DNA from 4 places in the Mesorhizobium sp. BR115XR7A genome. Region 4 is predicted to be linked to each of the others. Evidence: predicted binding sites of a transcription regulator. Region 4 holds the regulator's gene; each other region holds the start of a gene.

Region 1 (3,548 bases), on a different contig from region 4:
AGCTTGTGCGCGTGGCGAAAGGCGACGCTGTGATCAAAGGGCAACCTCTGCTGATCCTCGAGGCGATGAAGATGGAGCACACCATCGCCGCCCCGCATGACGGGGTGATCGCCGAGATCGCCGGGGAAGGCGCACAGGTCACCGACGGCGCGGTGCTGGTGCGGTTCGCCGAGGACCAGAACGCATGCACCGCGGCCGCCGGCGGATAGAAGGAGCGACCGCAAACTGAAATGGCCGGGACGAACCCGGCCATTCCCTTGGATTACCCGAGTGCCAGGGCGATTACTGCGCGATCGGCGCGTACTTGCCGTCATGCCACTGGTTGATGTCGTAGCTGGCATTCTTGAGGTCGCCCTTCTCGTCGAAGGTGACGTCGCCGACAACGGTGCTGATCGCCGTGCCATTCTTCAGCGCCTCGGCAACCTTGGCCGGATCGTCGCTGCCGGCACGCTTGATGCCTTCGGCGAATGCCTGGACCACGGCATAGGAGAACAGCGTGAAGCCTTCCGGCACGAAGCCGCCGGCCTTGATCTTCTCGACGGCTGCCTTGGCTTCCGGCTTTGCCTGCGGATCCGATGGGAACACGAACATCGTGCCCTCGCCGGCCGGGCCGGCAACCTGCCAGAATTCCGGCGAAGCGATCGAGTCCGGCATGATCAGCTGGAACTTGAAATTCTGTTCCGCCGACTGACGCAGGATCAGGCCAGCTTCAGGATGATAACCGCCGAAATAGACGACATCAGCCTTGAGATCCTTCAGCTTGGTGACAAGCGCCGAATAGTCCTTCTCGCCGGGGTTGATGGCGTCATAATAGACCTCCTTGAGGCCACCGGCATTCATGGTCGCCTTGACGGCATCAGCCACGCCCTGGCCGTAAGCGCTCTTGTCGTGCAGGATGACGACGTTCTTGCCGGCGTATTTCTTGGCGATCCACGGGCCGATGAAGGCGCCCTGCGCGTCGTCACGCGTGTAGAGACGCATGATTGTCGACCAGCCGGCCTTGGCGGCCGCATCGGTCAGCACCGGGTTCGAGGAAGCCGGGCTCATCATCAGGGCGCCGGCTTCGGCATAGACCGCCGAGGCCGGAATGCTGGAACCCGAGCAGGCATGCCCGTCGATGAACTTGACGCTGTTGGCGACGATGCGATTGGCGACCGACACCGCCTGCTTGGGATCGCACTGGTCGTCTTCGATGTCGAGCTTGATCTGGGAGCCGTTGACGCCGCCAGCCGCGTTGATGGCATCGGCGGCGGCCTGTGCGCCTTGCTTGAACTGATCGCCGATGGTGGCGAGCTGTCCGGTCATCGGGCCGACCACCGAGATGGTGATGTCATCGGCGAACGCGACCGGCGCGCTCATCATCAGGCCGAAAATGGCCGCGCTCAAAACACTCATTTTTTTCATGACAATAGAACTCCTCCACTCACGCGCGGCCGCCCGGCCGCGCTTCTTCCAGAGAGGCGGGACAATTTCATCCTTCATCGGACCTGTCTAGGCGCATTGGCGCCACTCGATTAGGCCTGCGCGGCCTCATCCACGCAAAAAGCCACGCCAGCCTTGTTCCGGCCGGTCGTGGCTTTTTTTGCCGGTCAGGCTGTTTCCCCGGCGCCCCCGCGCTGTGAACCCAACCCACCTTCCCTGTCTTCATGTTGGCCATGATCCTTCCGAAAACCGGAGTCTTCGGGATCATGGTCCGTTGCGCGGCTTGGACCTGTCGGCGTGCCGCATTCTCGTTGTCGATGGCCGTGGCCTGGCTGTCTGCGCAGCCTTTTCCCTGTTGGCCCGACCGTCTTTCTGCGGTCTTGGCCGGAGCGTCCCCGTCTGGCGGAACTCAGTGCATGGTCATCCATTCGCGGGCTTCGCGCAGCGCCTTGGCGATCTCGACCTTCGACATGGCCGCCGAGAGTTCCGAGCGCAACTCGGCGGCGCGGGCCGATCCCTTGATGGCGGCGATGTTGAACCATTTGTGGGCGGCAACGACGTCGGTTTCGCAATCGCGGCCGGTCGCATACATCATGCCCAGTTCGAAAAGAATGTCGGCCTGGGCAGTTGCCCCCATGGCGCCGAAGCCTGCTTCAAGCATTTCAAAACGTGCCATTTTTAGTCCCCTGTCTGGCTCCCGAGAGCTGCCTCCGTTCGTCTTGTCCGGGCCGCTCTTTCGATGCTTTCGAGAATGCCGCGCAGGCTTGAATCCGTCGTTAAATGGCGTGCTTAATTTGAGGAAAACAAAGCTAAAACAAGAGGTAAACGCGAAAATTCGTTAAGGATACGAAGTCAGCAATTCAGCCGGTTTTCGCCAAATTTGACGAAAATTTTCGAGCGCGCGGTCAACACTCTGCTAACCCTAGAAAACAAACACGAGGCGCCGGTCGTTTTCATTTCCGGGCCGACAGGGCGGATTCAGGCGCTTTCGAAATGCCAAAGCCTTCCGTTGCGGCACCGCTTTCGTTTTGACGGAAGCTGGATTAGCTTACGTTTGCGTAAGCGGCAGACCGGCGAGGCGGAGCATCCGGCCGGCTATCCAAAGGGAGGAAGACATGTCTCGAAAAGTGAGCCTGGCCCTGGCGGCCACTTTGATCCTGAGCGGCGCGGCGTGGGCCGATCCGATCGAGGGCAACTGGAAAACGCAAGCCGGCGACACCGCTGCCATTTCAGGCAGCAGCTCGTTCTCCATCACGCTCAAATCAGGCAAATATGCCGGCAAGACCATCGGCTCGCTCAAGGCGGCCGGCGACAACAAATACACCGGCAACATCACCGATCCGGCAAATGACAAGACCTATTCGGGCAAGGCAACCTTGTCGGGCGCCTCGCTCAAGATGAGCGGTTGCGTGCTCGGCGGACTGATCTGCAAGAGCCAGACCTGGCATAAACTCTAAGCGACCATTTCCGTGTGATCTCTAAACGGGGCCTGGCGGGCCCCGTTTCCGTTCTGTCGATGAGCAGGCAGCGCTCGGTCGGCATTCTGGTTGCCGCAACCCAGTCAACATCCCTTCAATCAATTTGAACGGCAGATGAACGCCGGCATCAGAGCCGGTTCAGAGGCGTAAGGGCATTGTCATGCGTGTTGAAGGAGACACGGACCCAATGCTTGCTCGCCGCTTCACCATCGTCTGCCTGCTGATGAGCCTGTTTGGAATGTTCTTCGCCATCCTCGTCGCCGAAGCGGGCCGTTCCCCGCGCTCCTGGGACGACGCCACTAGAATGTGCCACCTCGCCTGCCCGACCGATTTTCGTCACTGAAACAGAGAACCCGGACCTCGAAAAGAAAAGCCCAGAGATCATGAACCGCATCGCCGCCAACCTCTCCAAGACCCTCCGGCTCCTGCCGCGGGCGGCGCTCATCCTGATGCTGCTGGCCGCTCCGGTCCTGGCGGTGCCGATGATGCGTGCCGATAGCGGCTCGACGATCGAGGCGCCGGCGCTCAGAAAGTCAGGCGTCGGGTTCGTACTGCTGGTCAGCCTGCAGCGGGGTTGAAGAAAAAAGGTCGCTTTGAGCGCCTTCGGCGGCGAGCCCCCTCCCAACCGCCCGTCCAAGTCTCTATATT
Region 2 (3,548 bases), on a different contig from region 4:
CCGGGCAGTCGGATGATTGTCGCCGAGAGCTCAGCCGGGCGGACTATCCCGATCACGTCTGGGCGGTCTCTGAGGGCGAAAGCCCCCAAAGAGCCGCTTAGAGCAGGCCGGCCTTGGCCAGGTCGCGCATCAAATGGCTGGCGCCGTAGGTCCAGTGCGGGCAATCGGGCGACAGCCGCACGCGGTTGACCAGCGCGCCGAATTTTTCCGACGAGATGGTGACGATGTCGCCGACCTTGTGCGTGAACCCCTTGCCCTTTTCGCCGCGATCCTTCGACGGCACGAACATGGTGCCGAGATAGAGCGCCAGCCCGTCCGGATACTGGTGATGCGGGCCCATGGCCGCGGCAACCAGCTCCTCCGGCGAGCGGCTGATCTCGGCCATCGAGCTTGCCCCCTCCAGCGAAAACCCGTCCTCGCCCTCGACCTTCAGGCGCACGACGGCCTGCTTCACGTCGGCGGTGGAGAACGTGTCGTCGAACAGCCGGATGAAGGGGCCAAGCGAGGCCGAGGCGTTGTTGTCCTTGGCCTTGCCGAGCAGCAGCGCCGAACGCCCCTCGACGTCGCGCAGATTGACGTCGTTGCCGATGGTGGCGCCGACGATCCTGCCGCTCGAGGCGGCGATCATGGCGATCTCCGGCTCCGGATTGTTCCAGGTCGAAACCGGATGCAGGCCGACATCGGCGCCGAAGCCGACCGAGGCCATCGGCTGGCACTTGGTGAAGATCTCGGCATCGGGGCCGATGCCCACTTCCAGATATTGCGACCAGGCGCCGCGCGAAATCAGCTTGGCCTTGATCTCCATCGCCTCTGGCGAACCGGGCTTGAGCTTCGAAAGATCATGGCCGATCAGACCCGCAATGTCGGCGCGGATGGCGTCGGCCTTATCAGCCGAGCCACGCGCCTGTTCCTCGATCACCCGTTCGAGCAGGCTGACGACGAAGGTGACGCCGGAAGCCTTGATCGCCTGCAGGTCGACCGGCGACAGCAGAAAGGGTTTTGCCCGGTCGCGCGTGGCTTCGAAACTGTTGGACGCGATATCGTCGAGTGAACCGATCGGCTTGCCCGTGGCCGAGCGCACATGGCCGGCCGGGTCGGCCAATTCGCAGACGTCACGCACGGTGGGCGCCGCGCTGGATGTGATGTCGAAGACGGTGCCGTCGCGCACCGTGACGACCAGGGGGTGCGAGGCATCGCCGCTCCTGGCGCGGCCGACAAACAAGCCTTCAGCGGGCAGATGTGTCGGGTTGGTCATGAGTTGGGTTCCTCGTTGAATCGAAAATGCTGGCCCGGTCGGCGCGGCACTTTCGCCGGATTCCATTCAAAGGTCTATCCCATCCAAGCAGTCGAGCGGTGGCCGCGAATATGCCGACTGGGTCATCCACGATGTCCGGATGTCAAGGACATCACCGGGCTTAGGGTCCGGTTACTCGAACTTGACTCAGAGAATTGTTCGTGTTTTGTTCTAGGTGCCAGAACAGAACGGAGGCGTTCCTTGGCGAGCGTATAGGTAATGTACCAAGGCGAACTAGATTTCGGAATTCCAGAACCGCCAAGGCGGCCCAAAAAGCCCGATCGTGTCTTCTTCGGCGTGTTTCTGCAGGCAGGGGATTATTTTCGGTTTGCTGATTGTCAAAGCCGGCTATGCGACAAATGTGGCATAGCCGGCTCACCGCTGATACCGGAGCGTTTTCATGTCAGCCAGCAGCATGTCGGGGACTACAAGCGGCTGCGGTCGAAGATCATCTTTGCGGCCACCCGATCGGGGCAGCGCGTCATGATGCCTGCTTTTGAGATCACCTTTCGCCACGCCAGGAGCTTTCCTAGCCGCCCGGCGACAAGAGGCCGACCGGCCAAGCATCCCTTCGTGCTTGTGGCCGATGACGGACCGGTTTGTGAACTGAGCGGGAATCTCGGCGCCGAAATGCTGCGTGAAGGCCTGAAGGCGTCAGACGGGTTCGTCCCTCATATGACCCTTGCCTATGACCAGAAACTTATCCCACAACTGCCGATCGAGCCGATCAGCTTCGTGGCGCGGGAGTTCATTCTCGTGCACAGCCTGCGCGGGCTGACGCAATATGACTTTCTGGAACGTTGGCCGCTGATTGCGATGTAACGAAGGACGCGCTGGTTCGCGCGACACCCCATCCTGACAGGGTCATGTCAGCTATCGACCTGTCCGCGATGGCAGGTCCGCAAGCGGTTCCCTACTTGCAATGCGTCTGAACAGGAGGAACAAAAATGACCGTCACGGAAATCGCCAAGGAGTTCACCGAACTTCTCAAACAGGGCAACAACGAAGGTGCTGCCGAAAAATACAACGCGGACGATATCATCAGCTACGAAGCGATGGAGGGACCGATGGCCGTCAGTCACGGCAAGGAGGCTCTCAGGCAGAAAAGCCAGTGGTGGCAAGAGAACCACGAAGTGCATGGCGGCTCGGTCGAGGGCCCTTATGTCAACGGCGATCAATTCGCGGTGCGCTTCACCTTTGACATAACGCCCAAGGCCACGGGCGAGCGTGTCACTATGGATGAGGTTGGCCTGTACACGGTCAAGAACGGCAAGATCAGCGAAGAGCGCTTTTACTACTGAGGCCGGAAATCGGGCCTTCCCAGCTTTGCTCTCTTTGCGGCAAGGCTGAAAAATGAGCACGGCGGCCAGAGCGATCCTCTGGCCGCTGCGGGCGTTCAAATCGTCTTCGCATACCGCGCAAGTTGATCGGCCACCGTGCCCCAGCCGTCGAAGAAACCCATCTCTTCATGGTTGTCGCGGGTGGCTTGGTCACGGTGAATGGCTGTGGCGGTATAACGCGTACCCTGGCCATCCGGATGGAGCGAAATGACCGCGGTGATGAAAGGCTCGCCCGAGGGTCGATAGCCGGGCAGCAGCGCATCCGTCCACACCAGCCGCTCGTTGGGCACGATTTCCAGATAGCAGCAGTGGCGGTCACTGACCTCGTTGCCGTCGGGCGACTGCATGCGTGTCCGAAACAGGCCGCCCGGCCTGAGGTCGATCTCGCAGTCGGTGATCAGCCATGGCTTCGGCGTGAACCACTGCCTGACATGCTCAGGTGTCGTCCAGGCTCGCCAAAGCAATTCGCGCGGCGCATCGATTACGCGCTCCAGCGTCAGGTCCAGCCGGGGATCGGGCTCGAAGGAATAACTCATTTTTCCTGCTCCTTGAGGGTCATGACATAGGCATCGAACCGGTCGAGGCGGCGTTCCCAAACTGCACGCTGTTCGGCCAGCCAGCTTTCGGCGAGCTTCAACGGTTCAGGCGCAAGCTCGTAAGTCCTGATCCGTCCGGTCTTTTGCGAACGAACCAGCCCGCAGCCTTCGAGAATCTTGAGATGGTCGATGAAGGATGGCAGGGCCATATCGAAAGGCTGGGCCAGTTCGCTGACCGAAGCAGGGCTCCTGTTCAGCCGCTCGACCACGCGCCGTCGCGTCGGGTCGGCAAGCGCGCGAAAAATGCCGTCGATCGGCGGGAGGCTTGGATTTGCACTCTGGAGGCTGGTCATCGATCGGTCCCGGGTCGTCAAAAGC
Region 3 (3,548 bases), on a different contig from region 4:
CTTCGGATAGCGTCGAGCGAAGCAGTTTCAGCCGTTCCATACGGCCGCCAATTTCAATCTCGGACCAGGCGCCGGGAAACGGCGACAGGCCACGAATGTGATTGTGAACCTCGGCCGCGGGCCGTGTCCACTCCACGCGCGTCTCGGATTTATCGATTTTCCTGGCGTAAGTCACCCCTTCGGCCGCCTGCGCGGTAAATGCCAGGGTATTCTGTTCCAGCCGCGCCAACGCTTCCACCATCAGGGCAGCGCCGACACTCATCAACCGATCATGCAGATCGCCGGCTGTCATATCGGGGCCGATGGCGCATTTTTCAACCAGTCCCACCGGGCCGGTATCCAGCCCCGCCTCCATGCGCATCACCATCATGCCGGTCTCGGTATCTCCAGCCATGATGGCGCGCTGGATCGGCGCGGCGCCACGCCAGCGCGGCAAAAGCGATGCGTGGCCGTTGACGCAGCCAAGCCGGGGTGCGTCAAGAATTGCCTTGGGCAACAGCAATCCATAGGCGACGACCACGGCGATATCGCCGCCGAGGTCGGCAAAAGCAGCCTGCTCGGCCTCGCTTTTCAACGATGCCGGCGTTCGCGCCTCGATGCCAAGCCGCCCGGCCTCGCGCTGCACCGGTGACGGCGTCAGTTCCAACCCGCGCCGGCCGGCGGCGCGCGGTGGCTGCGTGTAGACGGCTGAAATCTCGTGGCCAGCCTCGGCGATGGCGCGCAGCGTCGGCACCGAAAACTCCGGCGTGCCCATGAAGATGACGCGAAGGGGCATTGCCCTATCCCACCAGCTTGCCTGGCGCCTTGTCCCTGGCGAGCTTCTTGAACTTCTTCACCACCATGTCGCGCTTCAGCTTCGAGATGTGGTCGATGAACAGCACGCCGTTGAGGTGGTCGATTTCGTGCTGCAGGCAGGTTGCCATCAGCCCCTCGGCCTCGATCTCCTGCAGCTTGCCGTCACGGTCCAGATATTTGACCCTCACCGAAGCCGGGCGCTCGACCTCGGCATAGTAATCAGGGATCGACAGACAGCCTTCCTCGTAGACGGACCGCGCGTCGGCGCTTTCGAGAATTTCCGGGTTGATGAAGACGTGTGGCGCCGGGGTTTCGTCTTCCTTGGCGAGATCGATCACCAGCATGCGCAGCGGCTCGCCGACCTGGATTGCCGCCAACCCGATGCCGGGTGCGTCATACATAGTTGCCAGCATATCGTCGGCCAGTTTGCGTACCGGCGCGTCGACGCGCTCCACCGGCTTGGAGACCTGGCGCAGGATGGGATCGGGAAGAATGATAAGCGGCTTGATCGGCATGGCGTTTCACCTAAGACCTCAATAGAAAGGCGTCAACCGGTGCGCCTGCGCCTCGTTCACGTTTTGATCTGTGCCAGACCGCCGAATCGGCTATGCTGTCCACATGAATGATCTGAGCACCATCCTTTCGGAGCCCGCCGCACGGCTCGGCGCCTCGACTATCACGCTCGGCCACGTCTTGGCCGTCGCCACATTGCTGTTTCTCGGCTTGTTCGTGGCGCTCGTCATCGCGCTGTGGCGCTCGGCCAAGGCGCGCGCGGTCGCCGCAGCGGAAGCCGCCGACCATGCCCGCGACGCCGAGGCGCGGATGGCCGGCATTCTGCAATCCCAGGCCGAGATGCAGGGCCGCATGGGCGCCATCGCCGAAGTGTTCGGCGCCCGCCAAGCCGAATTGACGCAGTCGATCGGCCAGCGGCTCGACGCCATGACCGGCCGCATCGGCCAGACCATGACCGAGCAGACCAAGTCCACGCATGAGAGCCTCGCGAAACTGCAGGAGCGGCTGGCGGTCATCGACACCGCGCAAGGCAACATCCAGTCGCTGGCCGGCCAGGTCGTGCAGCTGCAGGCGATCCTCTCCAACAAGCAGACGCGCGGCGCCTTCGGCCAGTCGCGCATGGAGGCGATCGTCGCCGACGGCCTGCCGCACGGCGCCTACGAATTCCAGGCGACGCTGTCGAACGGCAGCCGGCCGGACTGCCTGGTGAAAATGCCGAACGGCGCGCCGTCGCTTGCCATCGATGCCAAATTTCCCCTGGAAGCGTGGAATGCCATCCGGGCCGCCGATAACGCCGACCTGCAGAAGGTCGCGGCCCAGGCCTTCCGCCGCGATATCGAGGTCCATATCCGCGACATTTCGGAAAAATACCTGCTGCAGGGCGAAACCCAGGACACCGCCTTCATGTTCGTGCCGTCGGAATCGGTGTTCGCCGAAATCCACGAGAATTTCGAAGCGGTTGTCCAGAAGGCGCACCGTGCCCGCGTCATCATCGTCTCGCCTTCGCTCTTGATGCTGTCGATCCAGGTCATCCAGGCGATCCTCAAGGATGCGCGCATGCGCGAGCAGGCGCATCTGATCCAAGGCGAAGTCATCAGGCTGATGGAAGACGTCCAGCGTGTCGACGAGCGGGTGCGCAAATTGCAGGGCCATTTCGGCCAGTCGGCCAAGGACATCGAAGACATACTCGTCTCGACCTCGAAAGTGACCAAGCGTGGCCAGAAGATCGAGGCGCTGGAATTCGGAGAAGGCGAGCCCGACGCCCCGCGCGGCGGCGCCCCTGCCAAGGTGGAGGCCGCACCGCGCGCTGCCGATTCAAAGACCGGGCAGCTGAGATTGAGGGTCGTCGAAGGCGACGACTGAACGCTACTGCTCTTCGACCGTCGTCATACCCTCGAATTCCGGAAGCCAGTGCAGCGCCGACCGATGCCATTTCTGGTGTCTCGGGACCAGGTTCTGGCGCTGCCGCGAGGTCCCGACCCTGATCCCATAGACCTTCGGACCGTCACCGACCGATGTCGCATAGAGATGCGAGCCGCAGTCGGCACAAAAAGCCTGCGTTCGCTTGGCGCCGCTCGCCACGGTCTTGATGTAGATCTTCGGTTCGCCGCTGGTGATCCGGTAGTGATCCTCCGTCGCAGGAACGGTAACGCGAAATGCCGTACCGGTCAGTTGCTGGCAATCGGTACAATGGCAGACCGAGGTCTTCTCCGGGTCGACCTCCGCCTCATAGGTGATGGCGCCACAATGGCAGCCGCCGTCGATCTTCATTGTCATTCCTCCAACTTCGATCGGCTGATTTTAGCGGCACGGAGACCCGAGGCAACGGCGGGGCGCTGGTCCAGAGGCCAGAATCCCGAAAAGTGCACCGCGGTGTCGCAAAAGTTCGTACTCGAATCTATCCGGACGCGGATTCGATCAGCTTGCGCCGCTTTTCCCAGGTGCCTGACGTCTGCGGCTTGACGAACAGCCGCGTGATCTCAGGCATCTCCTTCTTCAACCGCGCCTCGATGCGCTCGACACAGGCCTCGATCTCCGGCGCCGACAAATGGTCCTCGAATTCGATGCTCAGGCCGGCGACGATTTCTTCCGGACCCATATGCACCGTCAGCACGCCGTTCGCCCGCTGCACCGCCGGATCCTGCTGGACGATCGCCAGCACCTTCCTCTGCACCTCGGGTGAGGCCGGCTCGCCGATGAGCAGGCCCTTGCTTTCACGCGCCAGGAAGATTGCCGTCGTG
Region 4 (3,548 bases):
GAAATACGCGGCCGCCGCCGCACTGTTCTCGATCGCGGCCTATCTCATCATTTCCGGTGTCGTCGTTGCGGCCGAACGCAGCTTCATCATGCTGGCGGTGATGCTGATTGCCGTCTTCTTCGATCGCGCTGCGCTGACCATGCGCAATCTGGCGATCTCGGCGATCGCCGTGATCCTGGTCTCGCCTCACGAGGTCGTCGGCCCGAGCTTTCAGATGTCGTTCGCCGCGACCGCGGCCCTGGTTGGCGCTTATGCCGGCTGGGCCGATCACCGTGCGGGAAAGACGCGGCCACCGCCGCCAAAGCGATCCCTGGCGGGGTTCCTGACGCGAAAATTCCTGCTGGCGACAGGAGGATTGGCCATGACGTCCATTATCGCCGGCAGCGCCACGGCACTGTTTGCCATCTGGCATTTCCAGCGGGTATCGCCGCTCAGCCTGTTCGCCAATCTGGCCGTGATGCCTATCGTGTCGGTCGTGATGTTCCTGGCCGTCGCCAGCGCGCTGTTGATGCCATTCGGACTGGATTGGCCGGCTCTCTACCTCATGGGCAAGGGCCTGACAGCAATGATCGCCGTGTCGGCGTGGATATCGGAGCGCTCTCCGGTCGATGGAGTCGGGCTGATTTCGCAGCAATCCGTGCTGCTGGTCACCGTCGCGCTGGTTATCGCGACGATGGCGACGACATGGCTGCGGCTCGCGGCGCTGCCATTCGCGCTCGCCGGCCTGTTGACTGTGTCGCACACACGCGCGCCCGATGTGCTGATCTCGGAAGATGCGCGGCTGGTCGCGCTGCCGATCGGCAATGGCGAACTGGCCGTCAACCGGGAACGTCCCAACGAATTCGCAACCGACAACTGGAAACGCGCCCTGATCTCCGAAACAATCGTCAAACCGGAAATGTTCGACACGACAGACAGGCAATTCGATGTTGCCAGTCCCACCGACCTGCCGCCGGGATCGCCCTTCTACTGCCGCGAAGGCCTGTGCCTTGCCAGGCACCCTTCCGGCGCGATCATTGCCTATGTCGAGGACCGCAAGACCACCTGGAAAGCCTGCGCTTTCGCCGACCTGATCATCGTCAATGACGCAACCGCCTATGACGCCTGCCACAATCCACTGGTTCTCGTCGTCACCAAACGGCAGCTCGCCCGCAGGGGAAGCGCTGCCGTCTTCTTCAATCCCCAGTCGGCCACGACCCGGGCCGCGATCGCATTTGCCGTCGACGGACCATACCGGCCCTGGCACGAACAGCGAAAATTCTCACGCGAGGCGAGGGGGCTGCCGCCGTACAAAAAACCCGACAAGCCCGATAACAAGCCGGTTCAGTAGCGCCTGATCAACCCGACCAGCTTGCCTTGTACCTTGACCCTGTCCGGCCCGAAAATGCGCGTTTCGTAGGCTGGATTGGCGGCCTCGAGCGCGATCGAAGCGCCTTTGCGGCGGAACCGCTTCAGTGTCGCTTCCTCTTCGTCGACCAGTGCCACGATAATTTCGCCCGGGCTTGCCGTGTCGGCATTGCGGATAATGACCGTGTCTCCATCGAAGATACCAGCCTCGATCATCGAGTCGCCCTTGACCTCCAACGCATAGTGCTCGCCGCCCATGATCATGTCCGGCGGCACCGAGATCGAATGCGTCTGATGCTGGATGGCATCGATCGGCACACCGGCGGCGATACGGCCCATGACCGGGATGGACACGGCTGAAACCGCGTCGTCGTCGTTGCCGGCCGCGGGCAGGCGCGAAGGCGCAGCGGCCGGCCTGATCTGGCGTCCGAGACTGCCTTGGCCAAGGCTGCCTTGGATGACGCTTGGCGAGAACTTCTTTGCCGCATTGAGGCCCGGCGCGATCGAGTCCGGCAGCCGCAGCACTTCCAGCGCGCGCGCCCGATTGGGTAGCCGGCGAATGAAGCCGCGCTCCTCCAGGGCCGTGATCAGGCGATGGATCCCCGACTTGGAGGCAAGATCGAGTGCTTCCTTCATCTCGTCGAAGGAAGGCGGTATCCCGCTTTCCTTGAGCCGTTCGTGGATGAACATCAGCAGTTCATGTTGCTTGCGTGTCAGCATGGCGGCCCCCAAGACATTGAACGAAAGGTTGAACCAGAATCGAAAAAACAAACCCAGAACAAACACTATCTGTTCCAGTTGTGTTCTGCAACCGTTTAAAGTTTAATGAATTTGTTAAGGGGTCTGAAGTTTTTTGCCCGCGACGGCGGGCGGCAACCAGTCCTTTCCGCCGTCGGCAGGCGCATTGAAATCGTTTTGGTTAATGGCCTGTGGCCCATCCGCCGACGAGGCTTTGGCATCAGTTAGTTGGAAGGCTTCTCCTCGGAGGGACGTATAATTCGCGGAGCCATTATTCGCGGAACGAAACGAAACCAAAATGCCAACGATTGGTAGCTTCGGGCGGCCATGGATCGGGGCGTTCGGCGCACTCCGGCCAGCGCGTTCGAATAGGCGTGGCGGAAGCGCTGAAGTTATCCCGAACCCGCCTTCAAGCTGCCGGCGCGAGCGGCGTATCTGGTAGCGCCGCTGTCTTCGCTGTGGACATAGACGTGCAGTGTGTAGCCGATATGCGCCGTCATCAGCGCCTTGGCCCGCTCGACGTCACGGTCGAGCGCCGCTTCCATGATCGCGGTATGGTGTTCGATCGCAATCGCTTCGCGTAGCGCTTCGATTGCCTCTTCATAGCCATCCTTGAGGCCGGCCGCGGCCCGCAGTGTCGGCGCCAGACCAAGAAAGCGATGATGCCGGCGCAGCTGATCCGAGATCGTCGAGCGGAACCGCAACAGCCAGTCGCATGTGGCGGCGCTCAGCAGCGCCGCATGGAAAGCCTCGTGGTTCTCGTCCCATCTGTCGACGGCCGCGTCCGAGGGATCGTCGACCGCTGTCTTGCAACGCGAGAGCCGGTAGTGGGCGGTGACCACGGCATCCTCCCACTCCCTGCCGCCTTTTTCCATCGATTCGAGGAACAGGGGTATCTCGACCACCATCCTGGCGCGTGCCAGATCCTCCAGCTCGGCCCGCGACACCGGAGCCACGGCAAAACCACGATTGCTGATCGCGGTGACCAGGCGTTCGGCCTCGAGCCGCGACAGGGCTTCGCGCAACGGTGTCCAGCCGACGCCATAGGTGCCGCGCAGCGCACTCAGTTTGAGCGGGGCGCCGGGCATGAGGCGCGTGGTCAGGATGTCGCGCCGCAACAGCTGATAGGCGGCTTCCGTTTTTGTGGAACTCGTTTCATTCAGCATGGTGATCAATCCGTCGTCTGGCGAAAAGTATATATGATAGTGCGTCACAGCAACAATTATATATAATGTTTGACACAGACCGGCGGACTCACCATGATCGCCGTAGTAGCCGCGTTTCCAAGCGGCCCTGATCAAATCTGGGAGGAAATGATGTTGAAGTCGAAATCCGCTTGGTTGTCGGGCTTGGCCCTGGCAGGCGCATTGATGGTCAGTGCCGGCAGTGCCGCGGCCGATCAGATCCGTATCGGCATTGCCAATTTCGGCGAGCATCCGCAATTGAACGCCGCCATAGCCGGC

The links. The regulator LexA, encoded in region 4, represses DNA repair genes until DNA is damaged. The targets are predictions, from matches to a motif close to TGTTCNNNNTGTGTTCNG.
Region 1: LB557_RS24780 (sel1 repeat family protein) is a predicted target of LexA. The motif match lies at 2,222-2,239, and genes of this name have one in related genera.
Region 2: LB557_RS10060 (2'-5' RNA ligase family protein) is a predicted target of LexA. The motif match lies at 1,451-1,468, and genes of this name have one in related genera.
Region 3: LB557_RS14840 (DNA recombination protein RmuC) is a predicted target of LexA. The motif match lies at 1,364-1,381, and genes of this name have one in related genera.

The regions. Positions count from the first base shown of each region.
Region 1 is NZ_JAIUHW010000013.1:10,309-13,856, forward strand. It holds gene LB557_RS24770 (acetyl/propionyl/methylcrotonyl-CoA carboxylase subunit alpha) at 1-209, shown strand, start outside; gene LB557_RS24775 (branched-chain amino acid ABC transporter substrate-binding protein) at 283-1,404, opposite strand; gene LB557_RS24780 (sel1 repeat family protein) at 1,832-2,098, opposite strand; gene LB557_RS24785 (DUF2147 domain-containing protein) at 2,538-2,879, shown strand; gene LB557_RS24790 (hypothetical protein) at 3,088-3,243, shown strand; gene LB557_RS24795 (hypothetical protein) at 3,284-3,478, shown strand.
Region 2 is NZ_JAIUHW010000004.1:108,408-111,955, reverse strand. It holds gene LB557_RS10065 (fumarylacetoacetate hydrolase family protein) at 98-1,255, opposite strand; gene LB557_RS10060 (2'-5' RNA ligase family protein) at 1,514-2,116, shown strand; gene LB557_RS10055 (nuclear transport factor 2 family protein) at 2,242-2,595, shown strand; gene LB557_RS10050 (SRPBCC family protein) at 2,691-3,170, opposite strand; gene LB557_RS10045 (ArsR/SmtB family transcription factor) at 3,167-3,523, opposite strand.
Region 3 is NZ_JAIUHW010000006.1:149,874-153,421, reverse strand. It holds gene fmt (methionyl-tRNA formyltransferase) at 1-775, opposite strand, end outside; gene def (peptide deformylase) at 780-1,310, opposite strand; gene LB557_RS14840 (DNA recombination protein RmuC) at 1,414-2,670, shown strand; gene LB557_RS14835 (GFA family protein) at 2,674-3,078, opposite strand; gene LB557_RS14830 (cation diffusion facilitator family transporter) at 3,206-3,548, opposite strand, start outside.
Region 4 is NZ_JAIUHW010000019.1:35,546-39,093, reverse strand. It holds gene LB557_RS29140 (ComEC/Rec2 family competence protein) at 1-1,330, shown strand, start outside; gene lexA (transcriptional repressor LexA) at 1,324-2,067, opposite strand; gene LB557_RS29130 (GntR family transcriptional regulator) at 2,478-3,251, opposite strand; gene LB557_RS29125 (ABC transporter substrate-binding protein) at 3,402-3,548, shown strand, end outside.